Regions from separate parts of the Streptomyces ferrugineus genome, predicted to be linked through region 1. Evidence: riboswitches for the same ligand, from Rfam matches in the RefSeq annotation. Region 1 holds a riboswitch; each other region holds the start of a gene.

Evidence for each region. A riboswitch is a leader RNA that binds a small molecule or an ion and turns the genes downstream of it on or off. The one in region 1 is predicted to bind cyclic di-AMP.
Region 2: linked by a shared signal. The riboswitch ahead of IM697_RS16840 (C40 family peptidase) and the one ahead of IM697_RS40115 (C40 family peptidase) in region 1 are both predicted to bind cyclic di-AMP.
Region 3: linked by a shared signal. The riboswitch ahead of IM697_RS41135 (transglycosylase SLT domain-containing protein) and the one ahead of IM697_RS40115 (C40 family peptidase) in region 1 are both predicted to bind cyclic di-AMP.
Region 4: linked by a shared signal. The riboswitch ahead of IM697_RS33930 (M23 family metallopeptidase) and the one ahead of IM697_RS40115 (C40 family peptidase) in region 1 are both predicted to bind cyclic di-AMP.

What each region holds. Positions count from the first base shown of each region.
Region 1 is NZ_CP063373.1:9,042,120-9,044,282, forward strand. Features, by position in the region: gene pcrA (DNA helicase PcrA) at 1-348, opposite strand, end outside; cyclic di-AMP (ydaO/yuaA leader) riboswitch at 662-828, shown strand; gene IM697_RS40115 (C40 family peptidase) at 837-2,021, shown strand.
Region 2 is NZ_CP063373.1:3,681,061-3,683,223, reverse strand. Features, by position in the region: gene IM697_RS16845 (hypothetical protein) at 1-251, shown strand, start outside; cyclic di-AMP (ydaO/yuaA leader) riboswitch at 671-803, shown strand; gene IM697_RS16840 (C40 family peptidase) at 807-1,280, shown strand; gene IM697_RS16835 (LysE family translocator) at 1,334-1,948, opposite strand; gene IM697_RS16830 (LysR family transcriptional regulator) at 2,040-2,163, shown strand, end outside.
Region 3 is NZ_CP063373.1:9,268,712-9,270,874, reverse strand. Features, by position in the region: gene IM697_RS41140 (HAD family hydrolase) at 1-52, shown strand, start outside; gene IM697_RS41135 (transglycosylase SLT domain-containing protein) at 85-801, opposite strand; cyclic di-AMP (ydaO/yuaA leader) riboswitch at 807-991, opposite strand; gene IM697_RS45275 (hypothetical protein) at 1,669-1,815, opposite strand; partial or broken gene IM697_RS46060 (POT-type proton-dependent oligopeptide transporter) at 1,857-2,163, opposite strand, start outside.
Region 4 is NZ_CP063373.1:7,594,517-7,596,679, reverse strand. Features, by position in the region: gene IM697_RS33935 (M16 family metallopeptidase) at 1-609, shown strand, start outside; cyclic di-AMP (ydaO/yuaA leader) riboswitch at 823-986, shown strand; gene IM697_RS33930 (M23 family metallopeptidase) at 1,000-1,785, shown strand; gene IM697_RS33925 (GntR family transcriptional regulator) at 1,974-2,163, shown strand, end outside.

The DNA.
Region 1 (2,163 bases):
GTGCACGCTGCGCTCGGCGAGCAGATGGGCGATGCGATGGGTGAGCACCCGGGTCTTGCCGGATCCGGCGCCGGCCACGATGAGCAGCGGGGTGCCGGAGTGGACGACGGCCGCGCGCTGGTTCTCGTTCAGCCCGTCCAGCAGTGCCGCGGCGTCGATGGCCGGGCGTGGGGCGCCGTCGCGGTAGTAGGCGTCCCGGTCCGGCGGCACGTCGAACTTCCCACCGAACAGATCGTCCGGAACCGGCTCCGGAGCGTGATCGTCCTCGGGCGGCGGCGGGGGCTCTTCCTCGTGGGCCCGAGGGGCCTGGAGGTCCGCCAGGAAGCTGTCGTCAAAGAGGCTGCTCATCGCTCTCCGAGTCTAGGCCGCCCCACTGACAGCCCGCGGCCACCCCGAGAACATCGCCTGTTTCGTCGCCCGATGATCTTCCGGACCGCCTCACCCGAACCGCCTCTCACCCTCCGCAACGGCACCCTCACGACCTGCGAGACACGTGCAAGCCGTCACAGACCCTCCCAGACCGACCCCCTTCCACAGCCCTTCGCCCCAAGGTCACGAAAATGTATCGGGCATATCGAACATCAACCTTCACAGGGGCCACACGAGTTGGCTACGGTGCCGGACAGGCCGTACGACCTCCACCGGCGAACGACGCCGGGCCGCACGGCCTCCGCTGAGTCCGGCACGCCATGGCGACCGGAGCCGGGGACCCAACGACCTTGGGGTGAATCGGCCGAACTCCCCTCCCGGGAAAGGCCGTAGGGCAACCCTTCCGAAGCACCCGCCCGAACCCGACAGCTAACTCGGTAGGCGGAGCATGGAAGGAGTCGCCTCCCTTGGCGTCGCACCGCAAGTCGCGTCCCGCGAGTACGCGCGTAGCCGGCATACGGACCCCCGCCCTCGCCACGGCGGCCCTCACGTCCGTGGCCCTGCTGTCCCAGACGGCCGACGCGAGCCCCTCCACGGACGACAAGCCCAGCCTCGAAGAGGTCGAGAAGAAAGTCGACGACCTCTACCGCCAGGCGGAGTCGGCGACGGAGAAGTACAACGCGGCCAAGGAGAAGACCGCGAAGCAGCGCAAGCGCGTCGACACCCTCCTCGACGACGTCGCCCAGCGCACCCAGAAGCTCAACGACGCGCGCGAGGAGTTCGGCCGCTCCGCCGCCGCCCAGTACCGCACCGGAGCCACCGCGCCCGACACGGCGACCTTCCTCCTGGCGGACACCCCGCAGGACTACTTCGACCAGAACCAGCTGATGGGTCGCATGACGGCCCGTCAACAGGAGTCGGTCGACGAGTACTTCACCCAGCAGTCCGCGACGATGAAGAAGCGCCAGGAGGCCACCCAGAGCCTCCAGACGCTCACGGAGTCGCAGAACGACCTGCAGACCGCCAAGACCACGGTCCAGCAGAAGCTCTCCGACGCACGCGAACTTCTCTCGAAGCTGACGGCGGAGGAAAAGGCCCGCCTCGCCGCGATCGAGAAGCGCAAGCAGGAGGAGGCGGCGCGCAAGGCCGCCGAGCTGGCCCGACAGCAGGCGGAGGCCGAGGCCGAGCGCGAGCGCCAGGAGGCCGCCGCCCAGCAGCAGGAGACCACCGAGCCCCCGGCCGACTCCGGCACCTCGGACTCGTCCTCCTCGTCCTCCTCGGACTCCTCGTACGCCACCAAGGCCGAGAAGGCCCTGGCCTTCGCCCGCTCCCAGATGGGCAAGCCGTACGTCTGGGGCGCCACCGGCCCCGACTCCTACGACTGCTCCGGCCTCACCCAGGCCGCCTGGAAGGCCGCCGGCGTGGACATCCCCCGCGTCACCTACGACCAGGTCAACGCAGGCACCACGGTCTCCCTGGCCAATGCCCGACCCGGCGACCTGATCTTCTTCTACGACGACGTCACCCACGTGGGCATCTACATCGGCAACGGCATGATGATCCACGCCCCGAAGCCCGGCACCTACGTCCGCGAGGAGTCGATCTACTACGACGGCGAGTCGTCGATCCACAGCGTGGTCCGCCCCGCTTGACGCTCACGCACGCGCGCGTGGCCGTCTCTCGGGCACGCGCGCGTGAAACGCTACGCCGCGCAGGCTGCGGGTGAACGCACCCGTATGCGCTACACGCACCCCCACTCAGCCCCACAGGCCGCCGCAGGCACCCCTCACAGCC
Region 2 (2,163 bases), 5.4 Mb from region 1:
TCGACCGTTACCTGGATGCGGTGGACCTGCTCGGCCGGATCAATCCGGCGCAGTACGGCGACACCTACCGCGGACTGCGCGCCGCCCAGGCGCTGGTGAGCAAGGCGGCCGAGCTGCGGGACGCGCTGGCGCTGATGCACCAGCGCGGTGAGACGGAGCTGCACGCGCCCACGCTGGCGCGTGCGTTGCGCGTGCTGGACGGAGAGCGCCGCACGGCTCGCGTCACGGTGCCACCGCGCTCCGACAGTTGACGACGTGTACAGCCGGATTCCGGACGTCCCGACCCGCTGACGAGGCGTCCGGAACCGGGCTGAAACGGACCAGTCGAGGTACCCCCTTTCGGCGTAGCCGAGCCTACTTTTTGCGCGCCCGCCAGGGTTGCGCAAGAGGCATGACCCCCGGACGGAATGAGGTGTTCCGTCGCTGGTCCGGGACTCCTCGGGCATCTGGACACCCCCTCGAACACCCGGCCACCCACCCGAACGGGTGAGTGGTGAGTAACGCCACAAATCCCCGATTCCGTTGGGTATTTCGTTCATCCGTGCGTCAAGATCCCTGTCTGACGACAAGCCCCCGCCGCAGCGGCGGGGCGGTCCGGGCGGACGCCGAGTCCTGCCGCCGCCCGGATGACCGGTCGACGGAGTGGATCGGCAGGAGTGGAGGACCCGAGCAAGACGGGCCGCCGGAGCGGACGTTCGTTCGAGCCGAGCAGCCCTTGGGGTGAAGCCGTGGCAACGCGGCCGGGCAACTTCGCCAGCCCGAATCCGACAGGTCATCCTTCACAGGCGGCTGACGAAGGGTTGCGCATGACTGCGCTCAATCGTGTCCCGTCGCTCATGGTCCGGGCCGGTACGGCCTCGGCCCTCACCATCGCCGCAGTGGGCGGCTCGATCGTGGCTCCCGGCTTCGCCTCCGAGGCGGAGGCCGCCACGCCGGCATCGAAGGCACTTCGGATCGCGGCCTCCAAGAAGGGCTCCCCGTACAAGTGGGGCGCCGCCGGGCCGCACCGGTTCGACTGCTCGGGGCTCACGCTGTACTCGTTCAAGAAGGCGGGCAAGAAGCTGCCGCGCACGGCGGCCCAGCAGTACAACAAGACCCGCCACATCTCCGCGAAGAGCCGCAAGGCCGGAGACCTGGTGTTCTTCCACTCGGGGTCGAACGTCTACCACGTCGGCATCTACGCCGGGAAGGGAAAGATCTGGCACTCCCCGAAGTCCGGGGACGTCGTGAAGCTGCAGAAGATCTGGACCAGGAGCGTCTGGTACGGCCGGGTCAAGTGACCTTCCCGGGGGTGGTGCGGGCGGCCTGACGCGCCGTCACCGCCCCCGGGGCATCAGAGGGCCGGCACGGACCCGGCGAGGAGTGCCGCGCCGAAGGCCGTCAGGGCGGCGCCGGTGCCGACGGTGACCGCCCGGGCGGCGCGCGGCCGGCGCAGCCACCTGCCGAGCCGGTCCACCAGCAGGGCGACCACCTGGAACCACACCAGGGCGATCGCCAGCACGATCAGGGCCAGCAGCAGCGTCCGGGGCAGCGCCGGAGCGCCCGCGGGCACGAACTGGGGCAGCACGCTGAGGAACGTGAGGGACGCCTTCGGGTTGAGGGCGTTGGTGACGAAGCCCTGCCGCAGCGGTCGCGCGGTGGACTGCTCGTGCGTCTCCCCCGCTTCGGAGTGCCGCCGCCGCAGCGTCTGGACGCCGAGGTACAACACATAGCCGCCGCCCACCACTTGGATCGCGCGGAACAGGGCCGGTACGGCGGCCAGGACCGCGGCGACCCCCACCACCGCCAGCGTCACGTGGACCAGCAGCCCGGCCCCGATCCCGAGCGCGCAGGCGATGCCGGCCCGGCGGGAGACGAGCGCGTTGCGTACGACGACGGTGAAGTCGGCGCCGGGCATGGCGACCAGGCCGGCCGCGACACCGGTGAAGACCATGAGCTGAGCGTCCATGCGGTCCAGACTGCCGCGAGGATGCCTTCAGCAGGTATTACGAATATTCTGGGAAGTCCTTAAGCATTGGTTAAGACAGATCGGGGCTCCCATGTACGACCCGGTCCGGCTCGCCGCCCTGGTGGCGGTCGCGGAGGCGGGTTCGATCACCCGGGCCGCAGAGCGGCTCGGCTACACCACGCCCGCGCTCTCCCAGCAGCTCGCCAAGCTGGAGC
Region 3 (2,163 bases), 230 kb from region 1:
CGTCGTCCTCGAGAGGCTCTTCGCGGGCAGATTGGTCGATTTCGCCCCATAGGGGCGACCTGGGGCGATAGGTCCGGTGAGGGCCTAGTACGGGCCGTTCACGTTGTCGATCGAGCCGTAACGCGCGGCCGCGTAGTTGCACGCGGCCACGATGTTCGCGACCGGGTCGAAGGGGTCGTACACCGTTCCCGGCACGTGGTAGCTGGCGAAGGTGGGGTCGATGACCTGGAGGAGGCCCTTGGACGGGGTGCCCGCCACGGCGTTGGAGTCCCAGTTGTTGATGGCCAGCGGGTTGCCGGAGGACTCGCGGAGGATGTTGCGGTGAATGCCCTCGTACGACCCGGGAATTCCGTTCTGCTGCATGATGTCCAGCGCGTTGCGGATCCAGCCGTCGAGGTTGTTCGGGTACGACTTCACGGAGGACTGAGTGGCCTTGGCGACGCCGGACTGCTTGGCGGGCGCGGACGCCTTGCTCGGTGCGGACGCCTTCTTCGTCGCGCGGACCTTCAGGTCCATGCCCGGGTGGATCAGCCGCGGGTCGTCGCCGATGACCTTGCGGTTGTCCTTGTAGAGCTGCTTCCAGCCGCCCCGGGCGTCGTAGCGGTCCGCGATGCCGTAGAGCGTGTCGCCCTTCTTCGTGGTGTACGTGACGGAGCCGGGCTTGGCCGCGGTGGGCTCTGCGGCGCCCGCGCCGGTCGCGCTCAGGAGCGGGAGGGCGAGGGCGGCGGTGCCGGTTCCGGCGATGGCGACGCGGCGGGTGAGCGGGTTGGTGCGGGGGCGGCGGTGCTTGCCTCGGGGCATGGCGCTGTTCCTCTCCGTCGCCTGCGAGGTGAGCTGTCGGGTTCGGGCGGGAGATGCCCGGCCGCGCCGCCGTGCGACGGTGCGACTTCACCCCTAGCCGGTTCGGTGCGCCATCAAGGCGTCCGGTCCGGCGACTTACCTGGGTCCCCCGCTCCTGCCGTGCGTGTGTGAGTTGCGTCGATGGATGACTCGGGCGGCGGCAGGATTCGGCGTCCGCCCGACGAGCGGGAACGTATGCGAGAGCATATGCCCGGAACAAGTGCCATGGCTGCCTGACGTGCGGATTGACCATGGTCTGAGGGGAATGGAGCGCTTGATCCTTTGCGGTTGCCAAGTCTCAACTCGCGTTCGACGCAAGGGTGGAAGGGGGTGCGTCCGGCTGACCCCTCGGGCAGGCGTGAGTGACCCAATTCACTGGCGATCACAAGAATGGCAAATCGGGCAATGCCTCCAACTCGCCTTTAATCGGCTGTCCGTGGAGTCCGTTTTTCCCGTGTCCGGAGGAAAACGACCTCTTCGCCCTCCATGTAGATGAGTGATGGGGGAGTTCACGCCGAGCGGCGCCGGCTGCTCCGCTTCCTCGAAGGCGGCCAGGGTCAACACCGAGGTCTCCTCACCCACTTCGCACTCCAGGCGCACCGAGTGTGCGTCCTCCTCCCGCCGGTGTTCGCGCCCCTGAGTGTCGACTACGAGGACGGAACCTCCCCTGTAGTGCACGTCGTTGTCATGGTGATCGTCCGTGGAGCAGAGGGTGACGATCGCCTCGACGAGGCGGGTCCCGTACGGGGCGGGACGCGCCGCAGGTCGTGGTGAGTCGTCTCGTAGGGGAAGGACGTACGGATGCGCATGAGCGGGATCCCCGTCCGGTCAGTGCACCTGGTGCGTCGTGCGGCGCGGCCAGGGCGCCGCGGCCATCACGGCGAGCCCGGGCGTGGCCGATATGCCGGAGGCCTCCAGGAGGGCGTCGCCGAGGCCGAGCAGCGGGTGGGAACCCACGATCCACCAGACGGGCATGAGGGGGGCGTCGGAGGAGTGCCCCGAGGTCGGCGGTGCCCCATGTGGGCCCACAGTGCGACGACGGCGGCGGTGGCGGCGAGGCCCGTGACGATCAGGCGGGTCGTCCGGCGCGACGGGGGTCCTTCGAGGGTGCGGGAGTCCGGGGCCGGCGCGAAGGGGGCGGCATGCTTCCGTCCGGCCGGATGACGGCGCCCGGCGAAGACGCCGATGTTGATCGCCATGCAGTAGAGCGCGAAGCCGGTGTCGCGGCGGTCGTCGTCCGTGCGGTAGAGCTTGCCGACCAAGGTGGCGACGTTGGGCTTGAGGAGGCCGGTGCCGGCGCTGATCAGGCCGAGGCCTGCCCGG
Region 4 (2,163 bases), 1.4 Mb from region 1:
GGCGCCGTCCAGACGCAGCTGCTGATGGGCCGGATCGGACCCGACCGGCACGACCGCGTGTGGCCCGCGCAGGTGCTCGGCACCTACTGCCTCGGCGGCACCCTCACCTCCCGTCTGGACAAGGTGCTGCGCGAGGAGAAGGGCTACACCTACGGGGTGCGCGCCTTCGGCCAGGTCCTGCGCTCCGCCCCGGACGGCACGGGCGCGGCCATGCTCGCCATCAGCGGCTCCGTCGACACCCCGAACACCGGCCCGGCCCTGGACGACCTGTGGAAGGTCCTGCGCGGTGTCGCCACCGAGGGGCTCACCGACGCCGAGCGGGACTTCGCGGTGCAGAACCTCGTCGGGGTGGCGCCGCTGAAGTACGAGACGGCCGCGTCCGTGGCGAACACGCTGGCGGACCAGGTCGAGCAGCACCTGCCCGACGACTACCAGGCGACGCTGTACCAGCAGCTCGCCGCCACCGGCACCGTCGAGGCCACGGCGGCCGCCGTGAGCGCCTTCCCGGTGGACCGGATGGTGACGATCCTGGTCGGCGACGCGGCCGAGATCCGGGAGCCCGTCGAGGCCCTCGGCATCGGCGAAGTCACCGTGGTGGCAGCCGAGTAGAGGACGAGCCCGCCGCCGGACGGCGGCACGCGCGCGTAGGGGCCCTGGTGACGCGAGAGTCACCAGGGCCCCTTTATGCCCGAATTGAGGAGAGGTTGCCTGTCTGGCCTGTGGGATGCGCTACAAAAACCCTGATCCGTTTGGGGATTGAAAGGCGCCCCGCTTAGCGTCTTCCGGGCTGTCCGTCAGGCAGTGCGCCGCACCCGCGGCACCGGACAGCCATCGCCGAGTCCCCGTACGGCGCGAGCCAGGGGAGCCGGGGACCCACCCGAAGTCCCTGGGGTGAATCGGACGCCCGCGCAGCCGCGAGGGGGTCCGTAGGAGACCTTCCTGCTCCGAACCCGTCAGCTAACCCGGTAGGCGAGAAGGAAGGAAAGGACCAGCCACTACATGGCGTTCACCTGCGCCACCGGGAAGAGTCGCCCCACCGGGAAGCATCGCCGGCCCAGCCGGTTCGAGCGCTCCACCGCCCGCGCGGCCGGCGTCGCCGCGATCACCGCCACCGGTGTCATGGGCACCCTGGCGGCCCCGGCGCTCGCCGCCGAGCCCGCCGCGGAGCAGACCGGCCTCATCCCCGTCATCACCGTCGACAACTCGATCGCCGACCAGCTCGACGCCCAGGCCGCCGCCCAGGAGCGGGCCGCCAAGGAGGCCGCCGCCGCGAAGCAGGCCGCACAGGAGGCCGCGCGCCTCAAGGCGGCCGAGCAGGCCAAGCAGGAGCGCGAGGCCAAGGAGCGCGCCGCCCGCGAGGCCGAGCGCAAGCGTCTGCTGTCCTACGTCGCCCCGATCTCCGGCTCGTACATCTCCACGGGCTACAAGTCCGGCGGCGCCGTCTGGTCCTCCGGCAGCCACACGGGCGTCGACTTCCACGCCGCCAGCGGCACCGCCGTCCAGGCGGTCGGCTCCGGCACCGTCGTGGAGGCCGGCTGGGGCGGGTCGTACGGCAACAACATCGTGATCAAGATGAACGACGGCACGTACACCCAGTACGGCCACCTGTCGTCCATAGGCGTCTCGGTGGGCCAGACCGTCACCCCCGGCCAGCAGATCGGACTGTCCGGCGCCACCGGCAACGTCACCGGACCGCACCTGCACTTCGAGGCCCGCACCACGTCGGAGTACGGCTCCGACATCGACCCGGTCGCCTACCTGCGCTCGCACGGCGTGAACGTCTGACGCCCGCACCGCGCCCGCGCGAAGCCCCGGCTCACCGAGCCGGGGCTTTCGTCCTTTCCGGGCGATCTCCTGACCAAAAAATATCCATGGATTCCGGTCCGCCGTCGGAAATTCCGGCCGGTTGCCATAGAGTCACTGGGAACACGTCATTCGTCGACGTTTCACGGGGATTAAGGCGGAGGTCGCTCATGCGTATTCCGGCGCATTCGGTGTGCACGGCGATTCGGGACGACATCGTCGCCGGTGTCTACGAGCGCGGCAGCCGGCTCACCGAGGAACTGCTCGCGCGCCGCTACGGCGTCTCCCGCGTCCCCGTGCGGGAGGCCCTGCGCACCCTGGAGGCGGAGGGCTTCGTGGTGACCCGGCGGCACGCGGGCG